DNA from 3 places in the Xanthomonas sp. AM6 genome. Region 3 is predicted to be linked to each of the others. Evidence: predicted binding sites of a transcription regulator. Region 3 holds the regulator's gene; each other region holds the start of a gene.
What was found. Region 3 encodes FliA, which starts transcription of late flagellar genes. Its sites were predicted from a motif close to TAAAGTTTNNCNNNCNNNGGCCGATAA; they were not measured.
Positions count from the first base shown of each region.

Region 1: the regulator FliA is predicted to act here: its motif matches at 2,834-2,860, upstream of OCJ37_RS06895 (STAS domain-containing protein).
Region 2: the regulator FliA is predicted to act here: its motif matches at 2,585-2,611, upstream of OCJ37_RS04195 (methyl-accepting chemotaxis protein).

Region 1 covers NZ_CP106869.1:1,666,849-1,673,014, forward strand. The annotation lists gene OCJ37_RS06885 (methyl-accepting chemotaxis protein) at 1-157, opposite strand, end outside; gene OCJ37_RS06890 (chemotaxis protein CheA) at 350-2,416, opposite strand; gene OCJ37_RS06895 (STAS domain-containing protein) at 2,430-2,747, opposite strand; gene mfd (transcription-repair coupling factor) at 3,103-6,166, opposite strand, start outside.
Region 2 covers NZ_CP106869.1:1,010,832-1,016,997, forward strand. The annotation lists gene ggt (gamma-glutamyltransferase) at 259-1,974, shown strand; gene OCJ37_RS04195 (methyl-accepting chemotaxis protein) at 2,643-4,493, shown strand; TPP riboswitch at 4,711-4,811, shown strand; gene thiC (phosphomethylpyrimidine synthase ThiC) at 4,921-6,166, shown strand, end outside.
Region 3 covers NZ_CP106869.1:2,561,345-2,567,510, reverse strand. The annotation lists gene OCJ37_RS10815 (chemotaxis protein CheA) at 1-1,198, opposite strand, end outside; gene OCJ37_RS10810 (protein phosphatase CheZ) at 1,203-1,811, opposite strand; gene cheY (chemotaxis response regulator CheY) at 1,811-2,203, opposite strand; gene OCJ37_RS10800 (RNA polymerase sigma factor FliA) at 2,222-2,971, opposite strand; gene OCJ37_RS10795 (MinD/ParA family ATP-binding protein) at 2,968-3,852, opposite strand; gene flhF (flagellar biosynthesis GTPase FlhF) at 3,839-5,467, opposite strand; gene flhA (flagellar biosynthesis protein FlhA) at 5,644-6,166, opposite strand, start outside.

The DNA of each region.
Region 1 (6,166 bases), 890 kb from region 3:
CCGCGCCGCCGAGGACCGCCGCGGCGACGGCCAGCGCCAGAATCTGGCCCGGCGGGAGCGCCAGGGCGAAGCCGGTGGCGCTGGCCGCCAACGGCAGCAGCACGGCGACGGCCGAGCCGATCCACAGCTTGGAAGAGAGCGAGAGAGCGTTGGACATGGCGGCGTACCTGTGCGTGGTTGGGTGGCGTGCACCGGACGTCGCGACCAGTGCGGGTGAGTGGCGTTGGCTCAGAACGTTGCGAAGGCGACCTGGCCGAGCCGCATGGCGGAGGGTGGCCCGGTCGGCGATGTGCGGTAGGACATGCGGCGGTTCCTGGCGGCGGCTGCGCGCTGCGCTGCGAAGCGGCCGTCAGGCCGCCAGCGACTCGGCGGCGGGCTCGACCTGGGTCAGCAGCGAGGGCACGTCCAGGATCAGGGCGACGCCGCCGCTGCCGAGGATGCTCGACCCGCTGATGCCCTTAACCCCGGCGAACACCTTGGACAGCGGTTTGATCACGGTCTGCCATTCGCCCAGCAGCGTGTCCACGACCAGCCCGAAGCGCTGCGCGCCCTGGCGGATCACCACGATGCTCTCGCGCGGCGGCGGCGCGCCGGCGATGCCGAACAGCGAACGCAGGCGCACGTACGGCAGCACCCCGCCGCGCAGGTCGATGTAGTCGCTCTGGTAGTTCGGCGCGAACTCCACGCATTCCTCGACCACGTCCAGCGGCACCACGAACACCGACTTGCCGACCCCGACCTGGAAACCGTTGATGATCGCCAGGGTCAGCGGCAGGCGCACCGAGATGGTGGTGCCCACGTCCTGCTGGCTGGCGATGTCCACGCTGCCGCGCAACGCGGTGATGTTGCGCTTGACCACGTCCATGCCGACGCCGCGGCCGGACAGGTTGGTGACCTTCTCGGCGGTGGAGAAGCCCGGCTCGAAGATCAGCGCGAACACCTCGCGGTCGGACAGGCTGCGGCCGGGTTCGATCAGGCCGCGCTCCAGCGCCTTGGCCAGGATCCGGTCGCGGTTGAGGCCGCCGCCGTCGTCGCTGATCTGGATGACGATGCTGCCCGAATCGTGGAACGCGTTCAGCCGCACCGTGCCGCGCACCGGCTTGCCGCGCGCCTGGCGCACGTCGGCCGGCTCGATGCCGTGGTCCATCGCGTTGCGCACCAGGTGGGTGAGCGGATCGGCGATCTTCTCCACCACCGACTTGTCCAGCTCGGTGTCCTCGCCGTTGACCACCAGCGCGATGTCCTTGCCCAGTTCGCGCGCCACGTCGTGGACCACGCGGTGGAAGCGGCTGAAGGTGCCGCCGATCTTGACCATGCGCAGCTGCAGCGCGCTCTCGCGCACTTCCTCGACCAGCCCGGCCAGGATCGAGGTGGATTCGAGCAGTTGCGCATCGCCGGTGCGCTGCGCGTTGGCGCCGGTGCTGGCCACGGCGATGATCAGTTCGCCGACCAGGTCGATCATGCGGTCGAGCTTGTCGGCATCGACGCGGATCGAGCCGCCGTCCTGCGCGCGCGCCGCGTTGCCGCCTTCGCCGCGCGCGGCGGCGGGCGCTGCCGTTGCTGCCTTGGCGGGCGCGGCGGTTGCGGCTGCAGGCGCGGCGACCGGTGCCGGGCTGTCGAAGCCGGCGAAGTCGTCGGCACGGGCGTGGCCGCCGGCCTCGGCGACCAGCAGCGGCAGTTCCAGGTTGGCGGCGTCGCCATGCGGGTCCACCGCCACCACCTGCAACTCGCAGTCGTCGCGGACGAATTCGAAGATGTCCTCGATCGCCGTCTGCTGCGCGTCGGAGCGCAACAGGATGTCGAAGCCCAGGTAGCACGCTTCCGGGTCCAGCTCCGGCAGTGCCGGCACGCGCTCGTGGCGCGTGCGCACCTTTTCCAGCGTGCCCAGGCTGCGCAGGCAGCGGATCAGGTGCAGCGGCGAGTTGCCGAAGCGCAGCGCGTCGGCGAACAGCTGCAGCGAGATCCGCCAGTAGCCGGTCTGCGTCGCGGCGGTGGCCGCCACCGCGACCGCGGCCGGCGCGGCGGCCGGTTGCAGGTAGGTGTGCAGGCGGGCCAGCAGCGGCTCGCCGTCGGCGGCGAGCACGGCCTCGTCGGCGTCGGCGCCGGCCGCCGCTTCCACCAGCGCGCGGATGTGGTCGCAGCAGGCCAGCATCAGCTGGATCAGCTCCGAGTCCAGCGCCACCGCGTTCTCGCGCACCAGGTCGAGCACGCTCTCCACCACATGGGTGAAGCCCACCAGTTGCGCCAGGTCGAACAGCCCGCCGGAGCCCTTGATGGTGTGTGCGGCGCGGAAGATGGCGTTGACCGCGTCCGGGCCGGCTTCGCCGCGTTCGGCTTCCAGCAGGTTGCGTTCCATGTCCTCGAGCAGGTCGCGGCTCTCGGCGATGAAGGTCTGCAGCAGTTGAGCGAGATTCATGGGGTGGCGCCGATCAATGGAAGGTGTCGCCGGCGGGCGCGAGCGTGTCGCGCAGGCCGAGCAGGTCGAGTGCGTCGGTGACCGGCGCGCTGCAGCCGTCGAGCTGGAACGGCCGGCCCAATGCGCGCAACGCGGCCTGGGTGGCGAGCAGCAGTTGCACGCCGGTGGCGTCGATCTCGGTGACCGCCTGCAGTTGCAGCTGCAGGCCGCCGGGATGCTCCAGCGCCGGCAGCAGCAACGGCTTGAGTTCGCCGGCGCGGCGGATGGTCATGTCGCCTTCCACGCTCAGTTGCAGCGGCAGGGGCGGGAATTCCGGCGGGGTCGAGCGCATGGCATGTCTCCGTGACGAGCATTGGGACCGGCGGAACCGGGTGGCGCGGGCGCGAACGCATGATCGGTTCGGTTCGCTGTAAGCAGATATCGGCGCCTTTTCGGAATATTTAGGCCGAATGCCATATTTGTCTCGCCAACCCTTGACATGGATGAGCGGTTCAGGTGTGGAATCGGCAACACATTCCAGGTCGCGCGCGCGTTGCTGCCGACTTGAAGGGAGCGATGCATGCGCCATGCCAATGCGATTGGTGCGCCGCAAAAAGCAAACGGCCGGTAATCCGGCCGTTTGTTCGGAACGCGCGCAGCCGCGCGGTGTTCGAGCGATCAGATGACGGGCATTGCCGTCGCCATCGTCAACGTGGCGACAGCGCCGCCAGCAAACCGCGCGCGGCATTGAAGCGGTCCGCCGCCTCGGGCAGCGGCAGCTTCAGCTTCAACTTGTCCGGGCCGTCCATCGCGTACAGCTTGGGCTGCTTCTGGATCATCTGGATGATGGTCATCGGATCGACGCGCGGCTTGGCCTCGAACACGATGCGACCGCCGTTCTCGCCCAGCTCCAGCTTGCGGATGCCCAGTTCGTTGGCCTGCAGCTTGAGCTCGGCGACCGCGAACAGATGCTTCACCGGATCCGGCAGCAGGCCGAAGCGGTCGATCATCTCCACCTGCAGTTCGCGCAGCTGGTCGCTGTCGCGCGCGCTGGAGATGCGCTTGTACAGGGTCAGGCGGGTGTGCACGTCGGGCAGGTAGTCGTCCGGGATCAGCGCCGGCACGTGCAGTTCCACTTCGGCGCCGCGCGCTTCCTCGCCGGCGTCCAGGTCCGGCAGCTTGCCCTGGCGGATGCTGCGCACCGCGCGTTCCAGCAGTTCGGTGTACAGGCTGAAGCCGACCTCGGCCATCTGCCCGCTCTGGTCCTCGCCGAGCAGTTCGCCGGCGCCGCGGATCTCCAGGTCGTGGGTGGCCAGGGTGAAGCCGGCGCCGAGTTCGTCCATCGAGGCGATCGCGTCCAGCCGCTTCTGCGCATCGCTGGTGATGCTGCGCCGGTCCGGCACCAGCAGGTAGGCGTAGGCGCGGTGGTGCGAGCGGCCGACGCGGCCGCGCAGCTGGTGCAGCTGCGCCAGGCCGAAGCGGTCGGCGCGGTTGATGACGATGGTGTTGGCATTGGGGATGTCGATGCCCGATTCGATGATCGTGGTCGACAGCAGCACGTTGAAGCGCTGCTTCTGGAAATCCAGCATCACCCGTTCCAGTTCGCGCTCGGGCATCTGCCCGTGGGCGATGCCGATGCGCGCTTCCGGCACCAGTTTGTTCAGCTCGCGCTGCATGCGGCCGATGCTTTCCACGTCGTTGTGCAGGAAGTACAGCTGGCCGCCGCGCGCCAGCTCGCGCTGGAACGCCTCGCGCAGCAGCGCGTTGTCCCAGGCGGTGACGAAGGTCTGCACCGCCAGCCGGTTCGGCGGCGGGGTAGCGATGATCGACAGGTCGCGCAGCCCGGCCATGGCCATGTTCAGCGTGCGCGGGATCGGCGTGGCGGTGAGGGTGAGCAGGTGCACGTTGGCGCGCAGCGCCTTCAGCGCTTCCTTCTGGCGCACGCCGAAGCGCTGTTCCTCGTCCACCACCACCAGGCCCAAGTCCTTGAACTTCACGTCCGGCTGCAGCAGGCGGTGGGTGCCGATGATCACGTCGATGCCGCCGTCGGCGACCTTCTCCAGCTCGGCCTTGATCTCCTTGGCGCTCTTGAAGCGCGACAGCACCTCCACCCGCAGCGGCCAGTCGGCGAAGCGGTCGCGGAAGTTGCGGTAGTGCTGCTCGGCCAGCAGCGTGGTCGGCACCAGCACCGCCACCTGCTTGCCGGCGCTGGCCGCGGCGAACGCGGCGCGCACCGCGACCTCGGTCTTGCCGAAGCCGACGTCGCCGCAGACCACGCGGTCCATCGGCTGGCTGCTGGCCAGGTCGCGCAGGGTGGACTCGATCGCGGCCAGCTGGTCGGTGGTTTCCTCGAACGGGAAGCCGGCCGCGAACGGTTCGTACATCGCGCGGTCGACCTGCAACGCCAGGCCGGCGCGGGCGCGGCGCCGGGCCTGGATCTCCAGCAGTTCGGCGGCCACGTCGCGCACCTTCTCGGCGGCGCGGCGCTTGGCCTTGGTCCATTGCTCGCCGCCCAGCGAATGCAGCGGCGCGGTCTCGGCCGAGGCGCCGGAGTAGCGGCTGATCAGGTGCAGCTGCGCGACCGGCACGTACAGGCGGTCGCCCTTGGCGTATTCGATCTCCAGGAACTCGCCGGGCATGCCGCCGGCATCGAGCACGATCAAGCCGCGGTAGCGGCCGACGCCGTGGTCCTCGTGCACGATCGGCGCGCCTTCGGTCAGCTCGCCAAGGTCGCGGATGATCGCTTCGGGCTCGCGCCCGGCGCGGCGCGTGCGCCGCGGCTGGCCGGCACGTTCGGGGAACAGCTGGCGCTCGGTGAGCACCGCGATCTGCGGATCGTCCAGCGCGAAGCCGTCGTCCAGCGGCGCCACCGCGATGGCGAACGCAGCCGGCGCAGCGTCGGCGTCGCGCCCCTCTCCCGCCGGCGACCGAAGGAAGTCCCCGTGGGAGAGAGGGGGTGGGGCGAGGGTACGCCCGCTCGCGACCTGCGGCTGCGCTGGCGTCGAGGATGCGGAAGCCTTCTTCGGCGAGGTCTGCGCGCGCGCCGCCCCCCCGTCAGGCGCTTGATGCCCCTTTCCGCCGGCGGGCGAAGGGAGGAACGCGGCGAAGTTCGGGATCACCTCCGGCTTCAGCCCCGCCGCGGCCAGCACTTCCAGCAGCGCCTCGCGGCGGCCCGGCGAATCGGCGGCGATCAGCACGCGGCCCGGGTAGTGATCGAGGAAGCCCTTCAGCGCCGCGGCCGGCGCCGCATCCTTGGCGGCGACCGGCAACGGCGGCAGCGGCTGGTCGCCCAGCGCCTGCGCCTCGGCGATGCGCGCGTGGTCGGCGGCCCACACCTCGATGCGCGGCAGCCCGTTGAGCTTCTCGCGCAGCGTGTCCGGCGCCTGGTACAGCTCCTCCGGCGCCAGCAGCGGGCGCTCCACGTCGTGGCGGCGCTGCTCGTAACGGTTCTGGGTCTGCGCCCAGAACGCATCGGCGGCGGCGCCCACGCCAGGCGCGAGCAACGGCAGCGCCGTCTCGCCCAGATAATCGAACAGGGTGGCGGTGGCGTCGCGCGCCTGCGCGCCGGCGCCGCGCGCTTCCTGGAAGAACAGCGGCAGGTAGTATTCGATGCCCGACGGCGCCAGCCGCGCCTTCAGGTCCTGGTACAGCGCGCTGCGCCGGGTGTCCACGTCGAAGCGCTCGCGCAGCGTGGCCAGCACGCGCTCGACGCTGGCGTCGTCCATCGGCACCTCGCGCCCGGGCAGCATCTTCACCGCCTGCACGTGGTCC
Region 2 (6,166 bases), 1.6 Mb from region 3:
GGTGTGGCGATGCAACATGCAGCGAGATAAACATGGGCTTTGCGGCACTGTCAACCCTGTCGCCGGTGCACCGCGGCGAATGTGCCGAAAGCCGCACCAGCACTGCTTCGTTACGCCTGAAACGGTGTGCCTGGGTGGCGCATGCAGGGCCGATTGCGCGGAAAACCGCCGCCGCGCGGCGTGCCGGACCAGGCGATGGCGGCTGCATGCCTGGCCCTGCTCGGGTAGGGTGGGGCGGTATCCGATCGAGGCCTGTCCATGTCTGCGTTGAACTGTTCCGTGGCGTTCATCACCATCGCCCTGGCGTTGCCGCCGCTGGCCGGCGCCGCCGACCGCATCACCGGCCAGCCCTTCGCCACGCGTTCGGAAGTGATCGCGCCGCACGCGATGGCCGCCACCTCGCAGCCGCTGGCCACGCAGATCGCGCTGGACACGATGCAGGCCGGCGGTTCGGCGGTGGATGCGGCGATCGCCGCCAACGCCGCGCTTGGGCTGATGGAGCCGACCGGCAACGGCGTCGGCGGCGACCTGTTCGCGATCGTGTGGGATCCCAAGACCCGGAAGCTCTACGGCTACAACGGCTCGGGCCGTTCGCCCAGGTCGCTGACCCTGGCCGAATTCCAGCGCCGCGGCTTGAAGGACATCCCGCCGACCGGGCCGCTGCCGGTGTCGGTGCCGGGCGCGGTGGACGGCTGGTTCGCGCTGCACGAACGCTTCGGGCGCCGGCCGATGGCGCAGAACCTGGCGCCGGCGATCCGCTACGCGCGCGAGGGCCACCCGGTGGCCGAGACCATCGCCTACTACTGGGACCGTTCGGTGCCGCGGCTGTCGCAATATCCCGGCTTCAAGGAGCAATTCACCCTCGACGGCCGCGCGCCGCGCAAGGGCGAGCTGTGGAAGAACCCGAACCTGGCCGACACCCTGCAGCAGATCGCCGACGGCGGCCGCGACGCGTTCTACAAGGGGCCGATCGCCCGCACCATCGACGCCTATTTCAAGGCCAACGGCGGCTTCCTGAGCTACGACGACCTGGCCAGCCACCACGGCGAATGGGTCGAGCCGGTCAGCACCAACTACCGCGGCTACGACGTGTGGGAACTGCCGCCCAACAGCCAGGGCATCGCCGCGCTGCAGATGCTCAACATCCTGGAGGGCTACGACTTCTCAAAGATCCCGTTCGGTTCGGCCGAGCACGTGCACCTGTTCGCCGAGGCCAAGAAGCTGGCCTTCGCCGACCGCGCCCGCTTCTATGCGGACCCGGCGTTCCAGCCGGCGCCGCTGGCCAAGCTGATCTCCAAGGACTACGCCGCGCAGCGCCGCGCGCTGATCTCCATGGACAAGGCGTTGAAGGAAGTGCAGCCGGGCACGCCGAAGCAGCTGGAGGAGGGCGACACCATCTACCTGACCGTGGCCGACGCCGACGGCATGATGGTGTCGCTGATCCAGTCCAACTACCGCGGCATGGGCAGCGGCATGGCGCCGCCGGGGCTGGGCTTCATCCTGCAGGATCGCGGCGAGATGTTCGTGCTGAAGAAGGACCACCCCAACGGCTACGCGCCGGGCAAGCGCCCGTTCCAGACCATCATCCCGGCGTTCGTGACCAAGGACGGCACGCCGTGGCTGAGCTTCGGCGTGATGGGCGGGGCGATGCAGCCGCAGGGCCACGTGCAGATCGTGATGAACCTGGTCGATTTCCACATGAACCTGCAGGAGGCCGGCGACGCGCCGCGGATCCAGCACGAGGGATCCACCGAGCCTACCGGCCAGGCCACGGCGATGCGCGACGGCGGCGAGCTGAACCTGGAGACCGGCTTTTCCTACGACACCATCCGCGCGCTGATGCGCAAAGGGCATCGGGTGATCTTCGCCGACGGCCCCTACGGCGGCTACCAGGCGATCGCCCGCGACCCGGCCAGCGGCGTGTACTACGGCGCCTCGGAAAGCCGCAAGGACGGCCAGGCCGCCGGCTACTGAGCCTGCGCCGCGGCCGGCCCGGAGGGCGAACGCGCGGCCCGGCCATGCGTGCAGCGCGCGTGCGGCGGGCGTGCGCGTACCGGCGCTGCCGCCGGCGCGTTCACTCCTGCGCTCGCGTGCGCGCCGCCTCCCCGCGCGCGTGGTCCTGCGCCGCCTGTTCGCGCGCGATCCACGCCTCGAGCATGTGCCGGGCGCGCTGCACGCGGCGGATCCGGTCGAGGAATCGAGAGGGAGCGCGCCGGCCCTGCAGCGATGCGCAAGGGCAGGCGGCGCGTAGCGGTTGCCGGTCCGGATCGCTGTGGCAGCGAGCGGCAACGCACGGACGAAGCCGGCGAGGATACGGAGCGGATCGTCACGGCGCCGTTATGGCGCAATCCGCTCGGCGCCCGGTGCGCGCGGTCGCCGCCGATGCGGGCGAACAACCCGGCGCGGCCGGCGTGGTGCATCCCCGCGACCTGCCCCTGCCCATCGACGCCCGCGCCGCCGTCGGCTCCCGGCCGGACGCGCTTCGCCGCCGCGACCGGCGCACCCCGATGTCCGCCGGGGCGCGGCCGGCGCCTGAATGCGCGAGACGGCGGCATGACGCCGGTCCCGGTTGCGCGCCTGCCCGCTCAGGTTGTGCGGCGGCGGCCGATACCATGGCGAAGGATGCCTGGAGGGGGAAGACGATGTCGTTGTTCACACGCAGTCCGGACGCTGATGCCGGACACGCCGCGGCCTTGCCGGATGCCCCGGTGGCGCTGCTGCGGCTGGATCCGCACGGCCGGGTGAGCGCCGCCAATCGGGCCGCGCTGGACCTGCTCGGGGTACGCGCGGAGGCCTTGCTCGGCGAACCCAGCGAGGCGGTGTGGGGCCTGCCGCTGGCGGCGCTGGCCGGCGCCGAGGGCAGCTGGCTGGCGTCGGCCGACGATCCGGCGCGGCGCGTGCGCTACCAGCGTGACCGCGACGGCGATGGCTGGCTGCTGTCGCTGCCGCATCCGGAGACCGCCGCGCTGCTGCGCGACGTCGCCCTGCTCGGCGCCGGGCAGGTACAGGGCGCGACCAGCCCGGCGCTGCAGGCGCTGGCGCAGCGGCTGCAGGCCGGCGCCGAGGCGCAGGCCTTGCTGGAACGGGTCGGCGAGCGCCTGACCGGCTGCGACCTGGACCTGGGCCTGAGCACGCCGCTGTCCGCGCAGGAGACCGAGGCGATGGCCGGGCGGCGCCTGTCGGCGGGGTTCGGCAACCTGGCCGAGGCGATCCGCCAGGCGGTGGCGCTGTCGCTGCAGATCGCCGCCGACGTGCCGCACGTGGTCGCCGAGAACGACGAGCTGGCGCGGCAGTCGCAGACCCAGATGGAGGCGCTGCAGACGGTGGTGGCGACCACCCGGCGGCTGCTGCAGGGCCTGCAGGAGATGGACCAGGAACTGCGCGCGGTGATCGCGGTGGCGGCCAGCGCCGACGACAGCGCGCGCCAGGGCGTGGAGGCGGCGCGCGCGCTGGGCCAGGCGATGCGCGAAGTGGAGCGGCGCTCGGCGCGCGCCACCGAGGTCATCGAGGTGATCGACGCGGTCGCGTTCCAGACCAACATCCTGTCGATCAACGCCAGCATCGAGGCGGTGCACGCCGGCGCCGCCGGGCGCGGCTTCGCCGTGGTCGCCAGCGAGATCCGCCGGCTGGCCGAACGCGCCGCCACCGCCGCGCGCGACGTGCGCACCATCATCGGCGAGACCGGCAGCGCCCTCAACGACAGCGCCGCCTCGGCGCAGCGCACCGAGCAGGTGCTCGGCGGCATCGGCCAACTGCTCGGCCGCGCCAGCGCGGCGATGGAGACCGTGGCCACCCGCGTCGCCGCGCAGGGCGAGGAGATCGGCGGCATCGACCGCGCGGTCGAGCACGTGGTCGGGCTCAGCCGCAGCAACCTGGAGCATGTGGCGCAGGTGGTCGAGCGCAGCGCAGCGCTGGCCGCGGGCAGCGCCACGCTGCACGACTGCGTGGGCCTGTTCCGCTTGCCGGCCGATCCGATGCAGCAGCCGCGCCACGCGCGCATCCGCGACCTGGCGACGGCGACCGCCGGCAGGATCGGCCAGGCGCTGGCCGAGGCGGTCGCGCGCGGGCGCATCGGCGAGGAGGCGCTGTTCTCCACCGACTACACGCCGATCGCCGGCATCGACCCGCCCAAGTACCGCACCGCCTTCGATGCGCTGTGCGACGAACTGCTGCCGCCGTTGCAGGAACCGCTGCTGGCGGCGCATCCGTGGATCGTGTTCGCGATCTGCGCCAATCCCGACGGCTACGTGCCGACCCACAACCTGCGCTTCAGCCAACCGCTGAGCGGCGACCGCGATCGCGACCTGGTCGGCAACCGTACCAAGCGCATGTTCGCCGACCGGGTCGGGCGCAGCGTCGGCCGCCACACCCAGCCCTATCTGCTGCAGGTGTACCGGCGCGACACCGGGCAGATCCTGTTCGACCTGTCGGTGCCGGTGTACGTGCGCGGCCGCCACTGGGGCGGCTTGCGGGTGGCCTACGTGCTGGAATGAGTGCGCGGCGGACGCCGCACAAAAAAACGCCACCGGGGATGAGCCGGCGGCAGGGAGAGAGAGACGTCGTTCTTGTGGGGCCCAGGCTAGGCCCGGCAGTTCGCCGTGGTGTGCCGCAATGCGCTGCGCGCGTGGCGAGGCTGACAAGAAGCGGGTCCGGTTGTGCGCCGATTCAGCTGCGCGCGGTTGGCTGACGCGGCGGAAACGGGTCTAATAGCCGCAGAAGCGGGGGTACCGCCGGCGCAGGCCGCGGTTGAGACAGTCCCTTCGAACCTGATCCGGTTGATACCGGCGTAGGGAAGCTTCGCAAGCCCGGTCCGTGCGCCTTTGCGCCGGGCCGTGCCCGCGCCGCCGCTTCGTCCGTGATGCGAGTTCGCTCGCAACCGCCCGCACTCGCTGCAGGCTCTCAGAACTAGGACGAATGCCGATGAATGCCGTACCCAGCCCGTTGCTGCAGCAGGCCGATACCCTGTCCGAGTCGGTGACCCGGCCGATCCCCGGTTCGCGCAAGATCTTCGTGCAAGGCACGCGCGCCGACCTGCGCGTGCCGATGCGCGAGATCGTGCTGACCCGCACCCCGACCCTGTTCGGCGGCGAGGACAATCCGCCGGTGACCGTCTACGACACCTCCGGCCCGTACACCGACCCGCACGCGACCATCGACCTGCGCGCCGGCCTGGCGCCGCTGCGCGCGGGCTGGATCGCCGAGCGCGGCGACACCGAGGCGCTGGAGCGGCTCAGCTCGGAGTTCGGCCGCGGCCGCGAGCACAACGCGCGCCTGGACGCGGTGCGCTTCCCGGCCCGGCGCCTGCCGCGGCGCGCGCTGGCCGGCGCCAACGTCACCCAGATGCACTACGCGCGGCGCGGCATCGTCACCCCGGAGATGGAGTTCGTCGCGATCCGCGAGAACCAGCGGCTGGAGGCGGTGCGCGACGCGCTGCTGCGCCAGCAGCATCCCGGCGAGGCGTTCGGCGCCAGCATCCAGCACACTATCACCCCGGAATTCGTGCGCGACGAGATCGCCCGCGGCCGCGCCATCCTGCCCAACAACATCAACCACCCGGAAAGCGAGCCGATGGTCATCGGCCGCAACTTCCTGACCAAGATCAACGCCAACATCGGCAACAGCGCGCTCAGCTCGGGCATCGCCGAGGAAGTGGAGAAGCTGGTGTGGGCGATCCGCTGGGGCGGCGACACGGTGATGGACCTGTCCACCGGCAAGCACATCCACGAGACCCGCGAGTGGATCGTGCGCAACTCGCCGGTGCCGATCGGCACGGTGCCGATCTACCAGGCGCTGGAGAAGGTCGACGGCCGCGCCGAGGAACTGACCTGGGAGATCTTCCGCGACACCCTGATCGAGCAGGCCGAGCAGGGCGTGGACTATTTCACCATCCACGCCGGGGTGCTGCTGCGCTACGTGCCGCTGACCGCCAAACGCGTCACCGGCATCGTCTCGCGCGGCGGCTCGATCCTGGCCAAGTGGTGCCTGGCGCACCACAAGGAGAACTTCCTCTACACCCACTTCGAGGACATCTGCCAGATCATGAAGGCCTACGACGTGGCCTTCTCGCTCGGCGATGGCCTGCGTCCGGGCTGCATCGCCGACGCCAACGACGCGGCGCAGTTCGGCGAGCTGGAAACCCTGGGCGAGCTGACCAAAATCGCATGGA
Region 3 (6,166 bases):
TCGAAAAGCCCGGCAGGAACACCAGGTGCAGGCACTCCTCGGTGGTCAGGCGCGCGGCGGCTTCCGGGTCGATCAGGCCTTTCTCGCGCGCCTTCTGGCGCAGGCGCTCGGGGTCGATGCCGGCGCCGTCGTCCTGCACCTCGATGCTGACGTAGTCGCCTTCCTGCTGCGCCGACAGGCGCACGTGGCCGCCGCGCGGCTTGCCGGTGGCCTCGCGCAGCGCCGGGGTCTCGATGCCGTGGTCGATCGCGTTGCGCACCAGGTGCACCAGCGGATCGGCCAGCGCCTCGACCAGGTTGCGGTCCAGTTCGGTGTCGGCGCCAATCAGTTCCAGGTCCACTTCCTTGTTCAGGGAGCGGGCGACGTCGCGCGCCACCTTGGGGAAGCGCGAGAACACCTTGCCGACCGGCTGCATGCGGGTGCGCATCACCGCCGACTGCAGGCGCGCGGTGGCGATGTCCAGGCTGCTGACCGCGCGGTCCAGTTCTTCGTCGCGCAGGCGCACGCGCAGGGTCTTGAGCCGGTTGCGCGACAGCACCAGTTCGCCGATCAGGTTGACGATCGCATCCAGGCGCTTGGTGTCCACGCGCACGGTGTGTTCGGGTTCGGCGGCCTTGGCCGGCGCGGCGGCCGGCTTGGCCGGTGCCGGACGCGGCGCGGCGGCCGCGACCGGCAGCGCGCTCGGCGCGGCGGCGCCGTGCAGCTGGTCGAGCAGCGCTTCGAATTCCTCGTCGTCGATCATCTCGCCGTTGCCGCCGGCGGCCGGCGCCTTGGCCGGCGCCGCAGCGACGGGCGCGGCGATCGGGGCGCTGGTCTCCTCGCCGCTGGTCGCGAACTGCGCGATCAGCTGCGGCGGCGCGCGCGGCGGCTCGTTGCCGCTGCCGAACGCGTCGAGCATCGACTGCAGGTAGTCCAGCGACTGCTGCGCGGCGTCGAAGTGCCGCGCCTGCAGCGTGGCCTGACCGGCGCGGGCCTGGCCCAGGGTGTCCTCGGCGGCGTGGCACAGCTCGACCATGGCGTTGATCGCCAGGAAGCCGGCGCCGCCCTTGAGCGTGTGGAAGCCGCGGAACACCGCGTTGAGCTGGTCGCTGTCCTCGGGCGCCTGCTCCAGCGACACCAGCTGCTCGCCGAGCCGGTCCAGGATCTCCTGGGCTTCGATGATGAAGTCGGCAGCGATGTCGTCGGGTACGGCGCTCATGGCATTACAGTCCCAGTCCGGACAGCAGGTCGTCGGCGTCGTTCTGCGACACGCCGTGACGGTCCAGTCCGGCCAGCGCGGGGCCGGCCAGGCTGCCATCGGGTTTCTTCTCTTCCTTCGGCGGCAATCCCAGCGCGCCGAAGCCCTCGTGCACGCGGCGCACGATCGCCGCGACGCGGCGGATGATCTGCCCGGTCAGGTCCTGGAAGCTCTGCGCCAGGGCCATCTCGGTGAGGTTGTGGCGGATCTTGTCGAGGATCTCGCCCTGGTCGCCGGTGAGGCCGCCGGCGCGCAGCTGTTCGGCCAGCGCGCGGCATTCCTCGGCCAGGTCCAGGGTGCGGTGGCTGGCCTCTTCGGTCATCGCCACCACGTGGTCCAGGCGCGAGCAGGCGTCGTCCAGCTCGCCGGCCTCGGTGGGCACGGTCGGCAGTTCGCCCAGCGCCTGGCCCAGGTCGCGCGCCAGCCGGCTCAGGCCCTGCATCATCGGCCGCGTGCGCCAGGCGGCGAGGGTGTCGATTTCCCTGCGCCAGCCGGCTTCGTCGCCCTTTTCCAGTGCGTCCAGCGCACCTTGCAGGCGTTCGATCAGGGCGCTGCGTTCGGCGGTGGCTTCCATCAGGCGGTCGCTCCCAGGCGTTCGAAGATCTTGCCCAGCTTCTCCTGCAGCGTCTGCGCGGTGAACGGCTTGATGATGTAGCCGTTCACGCCGCACTGCGCGGCCTCGATGATCTGCTCGCGCTTGGCCTCGGCGGTCACCATCAGCACCGGCAGGTGCTTGAGCTTGTCGTCGGCGCGAATGTTGCGCAGCAGGTCGATGCCGGTCATGCCGGGCATGTTCCAGTCGGTGACCACGAACTCGAACGGCGCCGAGCGCAGTGCAGCCAGGGCACTGTTGCCGTCCTCGGCCTCTGCAGTGTTGGTGAAGCCCAGATCGCCGAGCAGATTCTTGACGATGCGCCGCATCGTCGAGAAATCGTCCACGATCAAAATCCGCATGTTCTTGTTCACCGCTAACTCCCTTGGGTCTTATTCTTCGTCTTCCAGGCCGGCGTCCGCCGCTTCGAACGCTTTCAGGCGCCCGCGCAACCGTACCGTGGCCTGGCCGTGGATCTGGCAGACGCGCGACTCGCTGACACCGAGCACCGCGCCGATTTCCTTCAGGTTCAATTCCTGTTCGTAGTACAGCGACAGCACCAGCTGCTCGCGTTCGGGCAATTGCGCGATGGCCTTGCCCAGCTCGCGGCCGAATTCGCTGCGTTCCAGCATCTGCTGCGGATTGGGCCCGCCCTTGGCGATGGTGTCCAGCTCGCCGTGGTCCTCGACCCGCGATTCCAGGCTCAGCACCTGGCCGCGCGCGGCATCTTCCATCAATCGCAGGTATTCGGGAAGCGGCATGTCCATCGCCGCGGCCACTTCGTTGGCGGCGGCGGCGCGGCCGGTGCTCTGCTCGATCCTGCGGATCGCCGAGGCGGCGTCGCGGGCGCGGCGGTGCACCGAACGCGGCACCCAGTCGCCGCGGCGGATCTCGTCGATCATCGAGCCGCGGATGCGGATCGAGGCGTAGGTCTCGAACGAGGCGCCCTGGTCGGCGTCGTAGCTGCGCGAGGCCTCGATCAGGCCGATCATGCCGGCCTGGATCAGGTCGTCGATCTCCACGCTGGCCGGCAGCCGCGCCGCCAGGTGGTGGGCGATGCGCCGCACCAGGTCCGAATGCTGGGCGATGTAGTCGTTGGAACTGTTGCGCTGCACGGCGCGGTACTGGGCGGCGGCGTTCATGCGGCGACCCCCCGCTGGATGATCCGTTCGACGAAGAACTCGACGTTGCCGCGCGGCACGGTCGGCGCCTGCCAGCGCGCGGTGCGCCGGGCGATCTCGGCGATCGCCTGCGCCGACGGGCTGGACGGGTAGGCCTTGACCACCGGCTGCTGGCGCTGCACCGCCAGGCGCAGCCAGTCGTCCTGCGGCACGCAGCCCAGGTAGTTCAGCGACACGTCGCCGAGGAACTTCTCGCACACCCGGCTCAGCTTGTCGTACAGCAGGCGGCCTTCGTTGAGGTCGCGGACCATGTTGGCCACGATCTGCACCCGGTCCACGCCGCGTTCGCGCGACAGCACCTTGATCAGCGCGTAGGCGTCGGTGATCGAGGCCGGCTCGTCGCAGACCACCACCACCGCGTCCTGCGCGGCCTGGCAGAAGGTCAGCACGCTGTCGGTGATGCCGGCGGCGGTGTCGATGATCATCACGTCCAGCTCGCGCTGCAGCTCGGAGAACACGTTGACCAGGCCCACGTGCTGGGCCGGCGGCAGCTCGGCCATGTGCCGGCGGCCGGAGGCGGCGGGCACCACCATCAGCCCGTTGGGCATGTCGATCAGCACTTCTTCCAGGGTGCAGCGCCCGGCGACCAGGTCGGCCAGGGTGAACTTGGGGGTCAGCCCGAGCAGCACGTCGACGTTGGCCAGGCCCAGGTCGGCGTCCAGCAGCAGGGTGCGCTTGCCCATGTCGGCCAGCGCCATCGACAGGTTGACCGAGATGTTGGTCTTGCCGACGCCGCCCTTGCCGCCGGTCACGGCGATCGTGCGCACCGGGCCCAGCGGTTCGCTGCGCGTTGCCGACAGGGGGAAGGCATTGGTCAGATTGGCGTAATCACGCGACGGCATGGTTCTGCTCCGGAGTACAGGGCTTATCGGCAGCGCGCCGCAAATCTTCAAGGCGCAGTACCAGGCTGGCGGCGTTGGCGCGGTGCAGGTCGTCCGGCACGCGCTGACCATCGGTCACCCAGGTGATGGGAAGCCGGTGGTCCGCGACCACCGACAGTGCACTTCCAAACCGCCCGGTTTCGTCCAGCTTGGTCAAGATCACCCCCTGCGGATCGGCGCCGGCGAACCGGCGCACCACCTCGTCCAGGTCGGAGAAATGGGCATTGGCAGGAAGTACTAGCAAGGACCGGACCACTCTGGAGGCGCGCAGCCAGTGCAGCTGCCCGACCAGCGCGCGGTCGCGCTGGCCCATGCCGGCGGTGTCGATCAGCACCAGCTTGTAGTCGCGCAGGCGCTCCAGCAGCTGTTGCAGGGCGGCGTCGCTGTCGGCCTCGTGCACGGCGATGCCGAGCTGGCGGCCGTAGCTGTGCAGCTGTTCGCGGCCGCCGACGCGGATGGTGTCGGTGGTGACCAGGGCCACGTCGCGGGCGGCGTGGCGTTCCAGGAAGCGCGAGGCCAGCTTGGCGATGGTGGTGGTCTTGCCGGCGCCGGTGGGGCCGATCAGGGCGATCACGCCGCCTTCCTCGATCGGATCCAGCGCGGCGATCGGCAGGCGCTTGGACAGCAGCCCCAGCATCATCCCGCGGCCGCGGTGCAGTTCCAGGTCGGCCGGGATCTGCATGACCACGTCGCGGGTCAGGCCGCTGTCGAAGCCGTAGTCGTCCATCAGCTCCAGCGCCTGGGCGCGGACCGGCGAGCCGCGCAGGCGTTCGTCGGTGAGCCGGTTCATCTCGCGCTCGATCATCTGCCGCATCAGCGCCAGTTCGTCGCGCAGCTGAGTCAATTGTTCGTCGTTCTGCATGGCCGGGAAGCTCGGCACCGGCGCCAGGGCCGGCGGCGCCGGGATCCCGGCGCTGGCCGCGACCGGCGCCGGCTCGGCGGCCGGCGCAGCCGTGGCGGCCGCCGGGGTCAGCGAGACCGCGGCGATGCCTTCGAGCCAGGCCGGCACCGCGGCGGCGCTGGCGGCGGCGCTGGACGCGGAGGCCGCAGCGGCGAACGGGCTCGGCATCGGCACGCTGATCGGCGCGTTGCGGAACACGTCCTCGGGAATCTGGAATTCGGCAGGCGCCGGCGCGGAGGCGGGAGCGGGGGCACGCGGCGCGGCAGCGGGCCGGCTCGGCGCCGGCGCGGTGCCGGCCGGCATCGCCGAGGCGGCGATCGCGGCAGGCTGGGTCAGCGGCCGCGCCGGCGCGGCCTGCGTCGCCGCGGCGGCCGGGGCGCTGCGGCGATCGCTGATCGCGGCCATCATCGCCATCGCCGAGTTGCCGGCGGCGCCGGCCTTGGCCGCACGCGGCGCCGGATTGGCGGCCGACACCGGCAGCCGCGCCGTCTCGTCCGGCCGCACCGCGTCCAGCGCCTGCTGCACCAGCGCCTCGTCGTAGTTGCTGGCGGCGACGATCTCGATGCCCTCGTCGGTGCGCCGGTTGGACAGGATCACCGCATCCGGACCGTGCTCGTCGCGCACCATGCGGAACGCGGTGCGCATGTCGGGAGCTACGAAGCGTTTGATTTTCATGGGTGGAAACCGGGATTCGGGAGTGGGGAGTGGGGATGGGTCGCGGAGGCCGCCATTGCGCGGTTGGCATCCGGTCGCCTTGCTCTGGTTGTCTTCGATCGTTTCATTGCTGTCTCTCTCCGCTCGCGGGGTGCGCTGTTGCGAATCCCGAATCCCAAATCACCAATCCCTGCCTGTCAGCTGATCGTCCCGACCAACTTCAGCCGCTTGTCTTCCGGTACCTCGCTGTAGGACAGCACCGACAGCGAGGGGACGCTGTGGCGGACCAGCCTGGCCAGCGCGGCGCGGACCTGCGCCGGGACCAGCACCACGGCCGGTTCGTTGCGCGCTTCCTGCTTGCTGACGCAGTCCGCCAGGCTCTGATGCAGCCGCTCGGCCAGGCCGGGTTCCAGCGCGGCACCGTTGCCCTGGGTAGAGTCCTGCAAGACACGTTCCAATTGCGGGGCCAGGGTGAACACCGGCAGTTCGGCGGACATGCCGGCGATTTCCTGGACGATGAACCGGCCCAGCGCATTGCGCACCGCGGCGGTGAGCACGCCGGGTTCCTGACTCTGCGGGGCCTGTTCGACCAGCGCCTCGACGATCTTGCGCAGCTGCCGCACCGGGATCTTCTCGATCAGCAGGTTCTGCAGCACGCGCACCACCACCGACAGCGGCAGCGCCTTGGGGGTGAGGTCCTCGACCAGCTTCGGCGCGCTC